4 regions of the Pseudoalteromonas sp. 2CM36K genome follow, and region 2 is predicted to be linked to each of the others. Evidence: predicted binding sites of a transcription regulator. Region 2 holds the regulator's gene; each other region holds the start of a gene.
What was found. The regulator sigma-54, encoded in region 2, starts transcription at its own class of promoters, with help from an activator protein. The targets are predictions, from matches to a motif close to GTTGGCACGNNNNTNGNNT.

Region 1 (3,409 bases), on a different contig from region 2:
CGGTAACACGAATACCCATAGTTTGCTTGAGAATTGCCCATACAATGAATGAAGCAATAAACACAAAACCAATAATACATAGTAGGCCAATCAACTGATTAACAATGCTGGCCTCAGCATTAGTAACAGGTACTAGCACGATACCTAGGATGCCACACACACCATGAACAGAAATAGCACCCACGGGATCATCTATCTTCGCTTTGTCCAGTGCGACAATACTAAGTATCACTAATGAGCCACCTAGTAAGCCAAATAAACACGCCATTAGTGGTGATGGTGATAATGGGTCTGCAGTAATAACCACTAAGCCTGCAAGTGCACCATTAAGTACCATGGTTAAATCGGCTTTGCCCCATAAAAGTTTACATAAGAACAAGGCTGAAATTGCCCCCATAGCTGCAGCAGCATTGGTATTAAGTAATATTTGACCTACCGCTGTTGCGTTTTCTTTATCTGAAATTAATAACTGTGATCCGCCGTTAAAGCCAAACCAACCCATCCATAAAATAAACGTACCCAATGTAGCAAGTGGCAAGTTTGAACCTGGAATTGGGTAAATTTCACCATTTTTACCATATTTACCTTTACGTGCACCCAGTAGTATTACACCCGCAAGCGCTGCAGCCGCACCCGTTGCATGGACAATTGCAGAGCCTGCAAAATCAACAAAGCCTAATTCAGATAAGAAGCCGCCACCCCATGTCCAGTAACCTTCAATTGGGTAAATTAATCCTGTAAGTACTACTGTAAACACTAAGAAAGCCCATAACTTCATACGCTCTGCTACGGCGCCAGATACAATAGACATGGCCGTTGCAACAAACACTACTTGGAAGAAAAAGTCAGATTCTAGTGAATGATTAGCATCTGCCGCTTGGCTACCTATTAGCCCACCAAACGAAGGAATAACGCCGCCTTCAACATTATCTACGTACATAATGTTGTAGCCTATCAACAAAAACATAGTACACGCGATAGAATAAAGCGCGATATTTTTAGTTAGAATTTCTGTGGTATTTTTAGAGCGCACTAAACCCGCTTCTAACATTGCAAAACCGGCTGCCATCCACATGACTAAGATGCCAGACATTAAAAAGTAAAACGTATCGAGCGAAAACTTCAGCTCTATAATTGTATTTTCCATGTTGCCCCCTTAAATTGCATCATCATCAAGCTCGCCAGTACGAATACGGACGATTTGGTCTAGGTCGTAAACAAAAATTTTGCCGTCACCAATTTTGCCCGTTCCAGCGACTTTGGTAATGGTTTCTACAACGCGTTGGCAATTTTCACTACGAGTAGCAATTTCAAGTTTAATTTTAGGTATAAAGTCAACCTGATATTCAGCACCACGGTATAACTCAGTATGCCCTCTTTGACGTCCAAATCCCTTAACGTCAACCACTGTCATTCCTTCGATGCCTAAATCAGCGAGTGCTTCACGCACATCATCTAGTTTGAATGGCTTTATTATTGCACTGATCATTTTCACAAAGGCCCCCTTAGGACGCTAGCTTGTTATTGTATTTCCTCTATACAATCCAACCTTTGTGCCATTTTTAAATTAATAATAAAAACATAAACTTAAAAAAATAAATAATATATAAAACAAAAAAGCGCACCATTTAGGTGCGCTTTTTTTATGCAAAATGCAGGATTGGTGCGATATCAATGAAATACAAAGAAGGCGTTTAAAAAAAGTCTAACTATTAAACAAAGTTTATTCTTAACAGAGGTGGTTACTCGCTAACTCAACGATTATTATCGGCAGCTAGTCTCAATACTTTTGTTTTTTACTCAAATATCGCTATAACTGCAGTACATAAAATAAAAAGGGTCACTTATGAAATTTAGTCGAAGTCTATTTTTACCCATTGCCGCTATTGCGCTCACCCTAAGTAGCGCCTCGTTTGCCGATAATCAACGTCGTATTGATATTGACAGTAAAGTGGTTACCCAGCACAAAGCAAAAATAAATAATGAACGATTTTCTTACACAGTAGCAACTGGCACACAACCGGTATGGGATGACAAGGGAGACGCCATCGCAACCCTTCAATACACTTACTACACGCGCGATAAGGTCGATGATAGAACAAAGCGCCCATTACTTATTTCATTTAATGGTGGCCCAGGCTCAGCGTCAGTTTGGATGCATTTAGCATACACCGGCCCACGCGTTTTAAAAATTGACGACGAAGGCTACCCTATTCAGCCTTACGGTGTTAAAGATAACCCTTATTCGGTTTTAGACGTAGCCGACATCGTTTACGTAAACCCTGTAAACACGGGTTATTCGCGTGTCGTTGAAGATAAAGATGGTAACCTTCTACCAAAGGATAAACAAAAAGAGTTATTTTTTGGTGTGAATGCCGATATAAAATACCTAGCAGAATGGCTTAATACTTTTGTATCTCGAAATGAACGCTGGCGCTCTCCAAAATTTTTAATTGGTGAAAGCTATGGTACAACGCGTGTATCAGGCTTAGCGCATGAGCTACAAAATAGTCAGTGGATGTACATTAACGGTGTTGTACTCGTTTCACCTACCGATATTGGCATTAAGCGCGATGGTCCTGTAAAAGCCGCTAATCGCCTACCTTACTTTGCAGCTACAGCGTGGTATCACAAAGCACTAAACGCCGATTTACAAGCAAAAGACTTAGACGAGCTATTACCAGAAGTTGAACAGTTTACTGTTGATGAGCTTATTCCAGCGCTTGCAAAAGGCGGTTTTATTGCCCCAGATGAAAAACGTCGTATTATTAAAAAAATGGCCGAATATGCAGGTCTATCTGAAACATTTGTTAGCCAAAATAACTTAGACATCCCGACACAATTTTTTTGGAAAGAACTATTACGTGAACGCGGAAAAATGGTTGGTCGTCTGGATTCTCGTTATTTAGGAATTGATAAACGCGATGCCGGTGAATCACCGGATTACTGGGCAGAGCTTACATCGTGGCTGCACTCTTTTACCCCTGCAATTAACTACTACCTGCGTGAAGAGCTTAATTACAAAACCGATATCAAATATAACTTATTTGGTAACGTTCACCCATGGGATAGAAGCGGAAACAATACAGGTGAAAACTTGCGTTTAGCTATGGCTCAAAATCCGTATTTAAATGTGATGGTTCAAGCTGGCTATTTTGATGGCGCAACAAACTACTTTGATGCTAAATACACAATGTGGCAACTAGATCCAAGTGGCAAAATGCAAAATAGATTAAGCTTTAAAGGCTACCGTAGTGGTCATATGATGTACCTACGTCATGCAGATTTAGAAAGCTCTAACAACGATTTACGCGAGTTTATAAAACAGTCTATACCTAAAGACGGTCAATCCGCTAAATACTAACGATTATGCGCTTATAACAATTAAAAAAGTGACCACTCAGGTCAC
Region 2 (3,409 bases):
GCCACAGATTTACCTGACCCTGAGCGACCGCTTATAATTATTAATTCCATTTACCACCTTTCTTTATTACTACGATTGACTGACGATAACCTGATACAGTTCGCTATCCGATTTGGCGGCGCGTAACTGTTTACAAAATTCTTTATCATTGAGCTTTTCTGCTATCGTGGCTAAGGTTTTTAAATGCTGCTTATTGTCACCATCAGGTACAATTAAGGCAACAAAAATGTCGACCGGTCTGTTATCTATCGCATCAAAATTAATAGCCGTTTCGCTCACTAATATAAGTGCAAGAGGCTCTTGTACACCACTCATACGACCATGTGGAATTGCAATTCCTCGACCTATACCTGTACTTCCAAGCTTTTCTCTTGCAGTTAATGCGTTAAGAATATCTTGTTGTGTTAAATAGGGCAGTTTATTGTGAGCCAATTCACTGATAAATTCTAAAATTCTTTTTTTACTATTAAAAAGGACCGCAGCTTTACTGCAGTCCTGACAGATAAGTGAGCTTAGTTTCATAGTGTTAGTGTCGAGCAAGTTTCTCTTTGTGTTTAATTACTTGACGATCTAGCTTGTCAATGAGCGAGTCTATAGCGGCATACATATCTTGATGCTCAGTAGAAGCAAAAATCTCAGCGCCACTAACATGAACGGTTGCTTCAGCTTTTTGGTTTAGTTTTTCTACATCGAGAATAACGTGCACATTCGTTATGTGATCAGTGTGCCTCTGTAACTTCGAAAATTTGCTATTTACGTAGTCTCTAAGCGAGTCGGTAATATCTACATGACGACCAGTTAAATTCAGTTGCATAAACATTTTCCTCTTTGTTGTACGCCTTAAATCAAACTTTTACGTTGATTAGACGGGGGAATAGCTAGAGATTCGCGATATTTTGCTATAGTTCTCCTCGCTACTTTAATTCCTTGCTCTGCCAATATATCTGCAATTTTACTATCACTCAATGGTTTAGCTGAGTTTTCTGCAGCGATTAATTTTTTAATTAATGCTCGTATTGCTGTTGATGAGCATTCGCCACCATTTTCAGTACTTACATGGCTTGAAAAGAAATATTTAAGCTCAAAAATGCCACGTGGTGTGTGCATATATTTTTGCGTAGTAACACGTGAAATAGTCGACTCGTGCATTTCCACCATTTCAGCCACATCGTTAAGTACCATAGGCTTCATCGCCTCAGGACCATGTTCAAAAAAGGCCTGTTGTTGCTGCACAATACAGTTAGTTACTTTAAGCAGTGTGTCGTTTCTACTTTCTAAGCTTTTTATAAACCATTTAGCCTCTTGTAAGTGCGAGCGAATAAACTGGCTATCACCACTTGATTTAACCGTACGCGACATAGCTGCATATTGGCTATTTACTCTGATCTTAGGCATGCTATCTGGGTTTAGTTCAACCACCCAACGGCCTTTTACTTTTTTAACCGACACGTCAGGAATAACGTACTCAGACTCTTCTCTGACAATAGTGTCTGCCGGTTTTGGGCTGAGCGTATGAATCAACGTCATGATTTCTTTAAGCTCATCTTCTTTAAGCTTTGTTTTTTTCATCAACGTGCGATAGTCACGCGCAGCCAGTAAATCAATATGATCGGTTAAGATCATTTTTGTTTCGTTTAAAAAAGGTGTGTCTTTATCAAATTGATTTAGCTGAATACACAAGCACTCTTGTAAACTACGCGCGGCTATTCCCACTGGATCAAATAGTTGAATACGCTTTAGTACCGCTTCTATTTCGTCAAGTTCAACTTCATCTTCGGCGTCGTTTTCTTGGTTAAAGCTTTCTAATATTTCTTCACAGCTAAGGGTTAGAATCCCTGAGTCGTCCACAGCTTCTACAATTGCAATAGCTATCGCTTCATCGGTAGGGCTAAACGGCGTCAGTTGAAGTTGCCACATTAAATACTCATGCAGCGTTTCAGTCGAAGAGCCTTGATAAATAGATTCATCTTCTGGCATTGGGCCCGATGAAGAGGCAGGCGCAGCACTCATATATTCATCCCAAGTAACATCCATAGCCATATCATCGCTAATGGTGTCTTTGGTCATTGCTTCGCCGCTATCTTGCTCATACTCGCTAGGTTTATCGTCAGCTGAGGCACTTAGCGTTAAGTCATCGTTATCGGCTTTTTGTTCGTTTTTACCTGCTGTGTCTTCGCTGTAATCGTGTTCTTCAACTTCAAGCAAGGGGTTGCTATCGAGCGCTTCTTGAATTTCTTGCTGGAGATCCAATGTACTGAGTTGCAATAAGCGAATTGCTTGTTGCAACTGTGGAGTCATTGTAAGTTGCTGGCCCATGCGCAGCTGTAATGATTGCCTCATGTATCTCTAACAATCCTTTTAAATTACGGTCTGTTGACCTTTGCGATTAAAATTTGTTCAAACTAGGGGCGGTTTAATTGCGGCGCGAGGTTTGTAACCTAGTGGACTAAGTCAAAACCGAGCAACAAAGAGTAAATCGTCCCTAGGCAGAACCCGAAGGGCAGCGCCTGTTTGGCATTGATGCTGCGTTATCGCCTATTTATGGGGAATACCACACCACATAGGCTCTGCCTTGCCTAAATATCAAACAGACTGCTGCAAATTCAACCTTGATAGGTCAACAGACCTAAGTATGATTAATCTTAGCAGATGCTTAGTGGAATAACACACATATTAGAGCTTGAACTGCTCGCCCAAATAAACATCGCGTACTGTTTTATCGTTTAATACGTATTCAGGAGTGCCTGATGCAATTAACTCCCCATGAGAAACTATGTAGGCTTTTTCACAAACATCAAGTGTTTCGCGCACATTATGATCTGTAATAAGGACGCCAATGCCACGGTTTTTAAGATGCTCTATAATCTTTTTAATATCTAATACTGAGATAGGATCAACCCCCGCAAAGGGTTCGTCTAAAAGGATAAATTTAGGGTTTGCTGCAAGCGCGCGAGCAATTTCAACGCGGCGACGTTCACCACCTGATAAAGCCATACCTTGACTATCGCGGATATGCTGAATGCTAAATTCATCAAGTAAATTATTTAAAGTATCTTCGCGTTGTTGTTTATTTAATTCTTTACGTGTTTCTAAGATAGCCATTAAGTTTTGATAAACAGTCAGCTTTCTAAAAATAGACGACTCTTGCGGTAAATAACCAATCCCTAAACGCGCTCGGCTGTGCATCGGTAATAAAGTAATATCTTTATCATCAATTGATATTTTGCCTTTATCGCTAGGTACAAGGCCTACAATCATATAAAAGGTGGTGGTTTTACCTGCACCATTAGGGCCAAGTAACCCCACAATACTGCCAGCTTCAACCTCTAGGCCAACGTTTTTCACCACTTCACGACCTTTGTAGCTTTTAGCTAATAGCTCTGCTTTTAATGTGCTCATGGTTGGCCTT
Region 3 (3,409 bases), on a different contig from region 2:
TTTATCCAATAGTAAAAAAGTGGCTAACAAAAAGCAAAAAAGGAGCCTAGGCTCCTTTTTTTAAGTGCGGTATTACGATTAACGTAATAACGACTCAGATAATACTGGGCGCATTTCGCGAACAATTGCCTGTGTTAGCTTAGGTGCACCACAAATAACGTTACCGCTCACGTTGTAGTTATTACCGCCAGCAAAATCAACAACCATGCCGCCAGCTTCTTTAACTAATAGCTCGCCTGCTGCTGTATCCCACGGTTTTAAACCAATTTCAAAGAAACCATCAACACGACCCGCTGCAACATACGCCATATCAAGTGCTGCAGAACCTGCTCGACGAATATCAGCGGTATGTACGAATAATGCTTTAAACGCTTCAGAATAGGCATCTAAGTGGTGTTTTTGTTTGAAAGGGAAACCTGTTGCAAGAATAGAACCTGCAAGTTCAACCGTTTTAGATACACGTAAACGTTTGCTATTTAACTGTGCGCCTTGACCACGAGAAGCGGTGAAAAGTTCGCCTCGAATTGGATCGTAAATTACGGCTTGGTCTAAACGACCTTTAACTTTAAGTGCAATAGATACTGCGAAATGAGGGATACCCTTGATGAAGTTAGTTGTGCCATCAAGTGGGTCAACAATCCATTGGTAATCAGCATCCTTACCTTTGTGTTCGCCTAACTCTTCACCAACGATGCAGTGATCAGGGTAAGAACGTAAAATAGTGTCACGAATTACGGCTTCGGCTTCTTTATCAATGTTCGTAACTAAATCATTAGTGCCTTTTTGTTGCACTTCAACTTTTGATAAGTCTTCACTTGCACGAAGAATAAGCTTGCCTGCGTTACGCGCAGCGCGAACCGCAATGTTTAACATTGGATGCATGGTATTACCTTTGGGTTGTAAAAGAACGTTTATATATTTAAGCCGGCGTATTTTAGCGGTTTTTGCCATAAAGTAAACCATAAAGCCTAAATACTTGTGAGTGTTTTTTGTACAGGTATGATCTTTCAATATATTTATTGGAACGAAAACAGGCAATAAATTTGTAAATTAGCGCTTTACCTAAAGTTAACTTGAGGTTTTATGATGTTCTATATTCAATTAATAGGAAGAAAGTTATGAAATTAGAACACGTAAATTTAGTTGTTAGTGACATAAACGCCATGCTTAAGTTTTACCAAGCAGCGTTTCCCTATTGGTCAATTAGAAGTGTGGGGGAAGGGGAAACTGCGACCTATCAGGACATCAAGTTGGTTTGGCACACTTTGCCTATGTAACCAATAACTTAAATGCAGTAATAGCGCGCCTAAAACATGCGGGCTTTGCAATAAGTAAAGAAGGTGCTGTAAATCCATTTAGAAAAAAATTTTATTATATTGACCCTGCAGGGTTTGAGGTTGAGTTTGTAGAGTACATGAGTGATGTACCTAGTGAACGAAATAACGACTTATAATATGAATGAAGCCAACTATTATGGCTTCATTCAATGTTTAGCATATTTAATAATGTTTACCATTCATGCCAAGTTGAGTTTTTAGATCATTTGCAAAGTTAATAAATTTTTCTTTAATAGTGCGTTTAACTTTAACTTTAACTTCCACAGAGCCTAAAACAGTTTTTCCTTCAATGTGAATCGTTGGCCCTTGGCGCTTATTTAGTGACACTGTTTTATTTTCAAAACTGCCTAAAATACAAAACATTTTAGAAACTACATTAACGTGCTCAGGTACATATATTTCTTCGCTGCCAAAATAACAATTAACGTGAATAGTGACATGTTGGTGGGTAAAAATAGCATCCGTAAAATCAAGATTGACTGACCCCATGTAGTTTTCTATGTAAATGTTTTGAGGAACTACCCATTGGCCGCTTCGTTCACTCGAACCAAGAATGCTTCTTAATGTAAGTGGCTCTTCATCAGTCTCATGCTGCGCGCTATAATTAGGTGCAAATTGAGAGTGCTTTTGCGCCTTATATTGCTGGTCAGTATTTAAGGTTAAATCTTCAACGAGATCCATAAGTGCTTTATTGTCACTCGCTGCCATGGCGTCGTCTAAGCGCCTTTCAAATGCTTCTACAGAAATAACACCATGGCTGTAGTTATAAATGAGCTGATCAATCACTTGCTCACGAACTTGCTCAATAGGGCGGTCTTCAATTTTAACAGACATTTAAATTATCCTTTTATGGTTGCTGGTTATTTCAAAGCAAGCCTTATACCAAATACTAAATTGTTTAAATTCAGTGGTTTATGATTTTTGGTTTTTGATTCTTTATTATATTAACGACAGATTAACCAAATATACAATTATTTAGTAAGTTTCGCTATTCGAGAAACTTTTACGCAATAGTCTGTAAATGTTTACTTAGTAGGTTTAAGCCAATATCTACTATTTTAAAATAACCTATTGAAATTAAAGGTTAAAAAATGTTGGCCCGATGCTCGCATTAGCTTAAGTGTCTTTAATCAAAAGGAGAACGATTATGAAAACATTTAATAAGTCTATGATTGCAGCCCTAGTATTAGGAACAACCGCAATGGGCGCTCAGGCAAGCAGTTGGGAAAACGAAAGCAAAGATGCTTGGATTGATGGGAAAGCAGAAACAGTATTGCTTATGAACACCAATCTAAATAACTTTGATATCAACACGGACGTAAAAAACGGCAAGGTAATGCTAACAGGTAAAGTAAACAGCGAATTAGATAAAGAGCTTGCTGAAGAACTCGTGCTAAGCCTAGATGGTGTAACTGACGTTGAAAACAGTCTAACTGTGGTAAAAAACACCGACATGAAGAAGCATGACTCTAAAATGATGGGTAACGACACTGAAAGTGATTTAACCGATGCTAAAATCACTACAGTGATTACAACACGTTACTTATTTGATTCTGAAGTAGGTGGTACAGACATTGATGTTGATACTGATAATGGTGTGGTAACTCTAAAAGGTACAGTTGAGTCTGATGCTGAAAAGCAATTAGCGATGGAAATTGCTAAAAACGCTGAAGATGTTCGCAAGGTAGTGGATGAATTAACTGTTATTGCAGAATAATACACTATACTAAAGCCCAGCCCTGCTGGGCTTTTTGTTTTGCTAACATTATAAGGATTAAATTATGGATATCATTAGAATTATTTTTTCTATTTTATTACCACCACTGGGTGTGTTTTTACAGGTAGGACTAGGGATGCATTTTTGGTTAAATATTTTGCTAACCTTACTCGGCTATTTCCCTGGATTAATTCATGCGATTTATATTATCGCCAAAAAATAACACTCTATCGCAGTAATACATTTAATACTGAGTTGCTAATTGCCATCGTAAGGTATGTGTATTAGTTACTCAGACTACTATTATTTAATGAGTTCGTTTCCTCAACGTCACCATCAATAAATCTAAAAGCTT
Region 4 (3,409 bases), on a different contig from region 2:
TCCCCTGTTATTGCATGATAGCGTGGCGTAATTGTGGTTGGAAAATGAATAGCAAAGGTTCCGTGTTGGTAATCAATAATCTCTTGATACTCAAGCGTTATAACTATTTCTTCTCCTGGCCCTACATTTGCCACATTTGTAATAAACATATTTGCACGCTGCTGTCGCAGCAATGAAGCTTGTTTGCCTGCTTTTTTGGCAGCTTGGTACTGTTTTTCAGCTTGGCGTTTTTTTGTTATTTTACCTTTGATAACTCGCTCGCCAATACGCATGGTCATTGCTTGCACGGCGCTTTCATCGGGTAAAGGAAATATATAACGTGCATTTACTGCAAAAGGATTTTCATTTATGTAGTGCTGCGTTACTACAACATGATTAATTAGTCCTGTTAGGGTCATTTTTGCATCACTTTTTAAAATAACCCCAGGATTAACCGCCACTCCTTGGCTATCAAACAAGGATAGTTTTGGCGACTGTGCATGGCTTTTAAAGCTGGCCAAAAGCACGATAATAATAAAAATAAAAAGGCTTACCTTGGTAAGCACTTTGGTGGGTTTACTCAACATAAATCACTCCCTCGAACGCACGCTGTTAATTGCTTGCTGTTTGATTACTTGACTGATTTAGCGCACGGGTAGTGAGAGTAACGCGTCTGTCAAAAAAGTTATCTTCAAGGGTGTTACTGCTTGCTATGCTTTGCTGCTCGCCAAATGCTTGTGCGCTTAAACGTGTATGGCTTACACCTTGTTTAATTAAGTAACTTTTTACGGCGTTTACTCTGGCTTTTGAAAGTAATAAGTTTGCTTGCTCTTCACCACGCTGATCGGCAAAGCCACTTAAATCAAGTGCGAGTTGTGGCTGGCTTTTTAATAACGCAACTAATTGATCAAGCTGCTTAGCAAAATGAGGAGCAATATCGCTAGAGCCTGTTTTAAATTGCACTGTCATCGCCAATAAATTATTAAGTTGTGATTGCGTTAATTGCTCATTCTGCTGAGCCAATAGCTCAAGTTGCGCTTCTAAGTGACTGTTATGATTAAGAACATGTTGGTAGTCGTTGGTTTTTTCTGCCATAACTGTTAAAGCTTGTTGCTGCTCGGCAATAGTTTGCTCAGCCACCTTGGCATCGCCAATTAAGCCACCAGCAAATGCACCTACAAACGCGCCAATAGGCCCACCAACAACGCCACCAATAATGGCACCGGTGCTCAGGCCGACTATGGTTTCCTTTTTTGCTTCTTTCGATGGAGTATCCGCGGCAAAAGCAGGAGTGCAAAAAGTACTAACGAGTGTGAGTGCGATTAATGTTTTCTTCATGATTTATTCCTTACTATTAATAATGGTTGGCAAGCTATTGGTTGGCACTTGCGTTGTATCTGTAATTTCAATAGTTGTATTAAAACACCATGAAGTGGCAACAAAGGGGATCAAAAATGGCAAACTGCTGAGCAATTGTGGCAAAAAAATGGCAATTGTGTTTTTAACCGTACTTAGCGCAAAAACTTCGCTATAGTGCGCCTAAGTCAATATGAGTAATTAATAAAAATGAAGAAAATAGCCATCATTGAAGATGAAACCGCAATCCGCGAAAACTACATAGAAATGCTGAGCGCTCAAGGCTATCAGGTGAGTGGTTATGAAAACCGCCCTCAAGCAGAAGCGGCCTTTAAAGAAGCGCTTCCCGATTTAGCCATTGTTGATATTGGTTTAGGCCATGAAATAGATGGTGGCTTTTTACTGTGCCAAACACTGCGTTCACTGTCTAAAACCTTACCGATTATTTTTTTAACCGCTCGCGACAGCGAAATAGACACCGTATGCGGCCTGCGCATGGGCGCCGACGACTACTTAACCAAAGACATTAGCTTAGCCCATTTAGCTGCGCGTATTGGCGCACTATTTCGCCGTATGGAAGCATTAGAGCAACCCGCCGATGCTAACGCATTAATAACTCGCGGCCAACTAACGCTCGATATGCAACGTATGCAGGTGCTTTGGCAACACCAGTTAGTTGATTTAACCGTAACTGAATTTTGGATGCTGCATTCACTCGCTCAGCGACCAGGACACGTTAAAAGCCGTAACGATTTAATGAGTGATGCTAAAATTTATGTAGACGACAGCACCATTACCTCGCATGTAAAACGTATTCGTAAAAAGTTTATAGCACTCGATAGCCAGTTTGACTGTATAGATACCGTGTATGGCATGGGCTACAGGTGGGAGCAACCCACATGCTGAGGTTTGGCCTACGCAGTAAATTTATCCTACTTTCGTGCTTTTTGTTTTTGTTGCCATGGCTTGGCTACGAATATGTATGGGAAATGGAAAAGTTTTTACGCCAAGGCCAAGAAAAAACGCTCGTAGGCACCACTCGCGCACTGGCCACGGCCCTGCACGAACGCCCCGCTTTATTTGACGAACAAACCAACTTTTTAGATCAGGTGGTAAAAGGTCGCGATCTCTATGCTTATAATTTAAAAAGCCCGATTCAGCTCGATGGCAAACTCAACGACTGGGACGCTTATCAATCGCTGTTTTGGCTTTATGATAAACGCTACTTACAAACAGCCAATGATAACCATCAACTGAGCAACTTATCTTTTAGCCATATGGTAGGTAAGTTTGATAATTACTTATATGCTGTATTTAAAGTCACAGATGACACTGTAATTTACCGTGCTAAAAACAGCCTCAGCATTACCAATAATGACTATGTAAAAATTGGTCTAAAAAATCCTGATGGACTATTTAATACTTATATTATTGCTCCGCGCCAAGATGGCTGGGTCAACGCATTTGACGCCAACAGTAAAATGCCTTTTACTAAAATTCAGGGCTTTTTTAAACAAACTGAAACTGGCTACAACCTTGAGCTGCGCTTTCCTTTGAGTATGCTTGGCAATAAACTGGGGTTTGCCATTGCCGATGTTGATAGTAAACAGCCAAGCCAAACACTTAATATTATGTCTACATCCAACTTAAATAACCCAAATGATTTGGGCTCAGTACTGGTGCCCTCCCCTGAAATAAACCGTATATTAAAAGGCATGGGTCACAGCGGCAGTCGCATTTGGGTGGTCGATAATCATCACCGTGTTTTAGCGCAATCGGGCAGTATTCAAAATGCCGATGGCGTATGGGCTGATGGACTAAAAAATCAAGCGCCAAAAACCGCATGGCAACGCTTTGAACAAACCTATTTGCATCCTTTGTACTATAAAATTTTAACCCGTCCCGAAGATGAGTTTATAGACACCCTACACGATGTCGCCTCAATGCAAGGCACTCATTTAGCCAAAGCACTCAAAGGTCAACCGGCATCGTCGTGGCGACTCACCCCCGACAATAAAGCAGTGATATTATCGGCTGCGTATCCTATTTGGATTGAGGATAAGGTTATTGGCGC

Region 1: a site for sigma-54 is predicted at 1,543-1,561, ahead of MTN97_RS00370 (P-II family nitrogen regulator). Genes of this name have one in related genera too.
Region 3: a site for sigma-54 is predicted at 2,206-2,224, ahead of MTN97_RS09150 (LiaF domain-containing protein). Genes of this name have one in related genera too.
Region 4: a site for sigma-54 is predicted at 1,343-1,361, ahead of pdsR (proteobacterial dedicated sortase system response regulator). Genes of this name have one in related genera too.

The regions. Positions count from the first base shown of each region.
Region 1 covers NZ_JALNTK010000001.1:79,267-82,675, reverse strand. Annotated here, with positions in the region: gene MTN97_RS00375 (ammonium transporter) at 1-1,147, opposite strand, end outside; gene MTN97_RS00370 (P-II family nitrogen regulator) at 1,157-1,495, opposite strand; gene MTN97_RS00365 (S10 family peptidase) at 1,847-3,364, shown strand.
Region 2 covers NZ_JALNTK010000028.1:33,763-37,171, reverse strand. Annotated here, with positions in the region: gene rapZ (RNase adapter RapZ) at 1-50, opposite strand, end outside; gene ptsN (PTS IIA-like nitrogen regulatory protein PtsN) at 70-522, opposite strand; gene hpf (ribosome hibernation promoting factor) at 527-814, opposite strand; gene MTN97_RS15845 (RNA polymerase factor sigma-54) at 841-2,340, opposite strand; gene lptB (LPS export ABC transporter ATP-binding protein) at 2,674-3,399, opposite strand; gene lptA (lipopolysaccharide transport periplasmic protein LptA) at 3,396-3,409, opposite strand, start outside.
Region 3 covers NZ_JALNTK010000012.1:76,129-79,537, forward strand. Annotated here, with positions in the region: partial or broken gene MTN97_RS09135 (GGDEF domain-containing protein) at 1-64, shown strand, start outside; gene suhB (inositol-1-monophosphatase) at 79-882, opposite strand; partial or broken gene MTN97_RS09145 (VOC family protein) at 1,119-1,453, shown strand; gene MTN97_RS09150 (LiaF domain-containing protein) at 1,500-2,171, opposite strand; gene MTN97_RS09155 (BON domain-containing protein) at 2,485-3,054, shown strand; gene MTN97_RS09160 (YqaE/Pmp3 family membrane protein) at 3,119-3,277, shown strand.
Region 4 covers NZ_JALNTK010000026.1:10,065-13,473, forward strand. Annotated here, with positions in the region: gene MTN97_RS15215 (marine proteobacterial sortase target protein) at 1-566, opposite strand, end outside; gene pdsO (sortase-associated OmpA-like protein PdsO) at 592-1,317, opposite strand; gene pdsR (proteobacterial dedicated sortase system response regulator) at 1,546-2,241, shown strand; gene pdsS (proteobacterial dedicated sortase system histidine kinase) at 2,235-3,409, shown strand, end outside.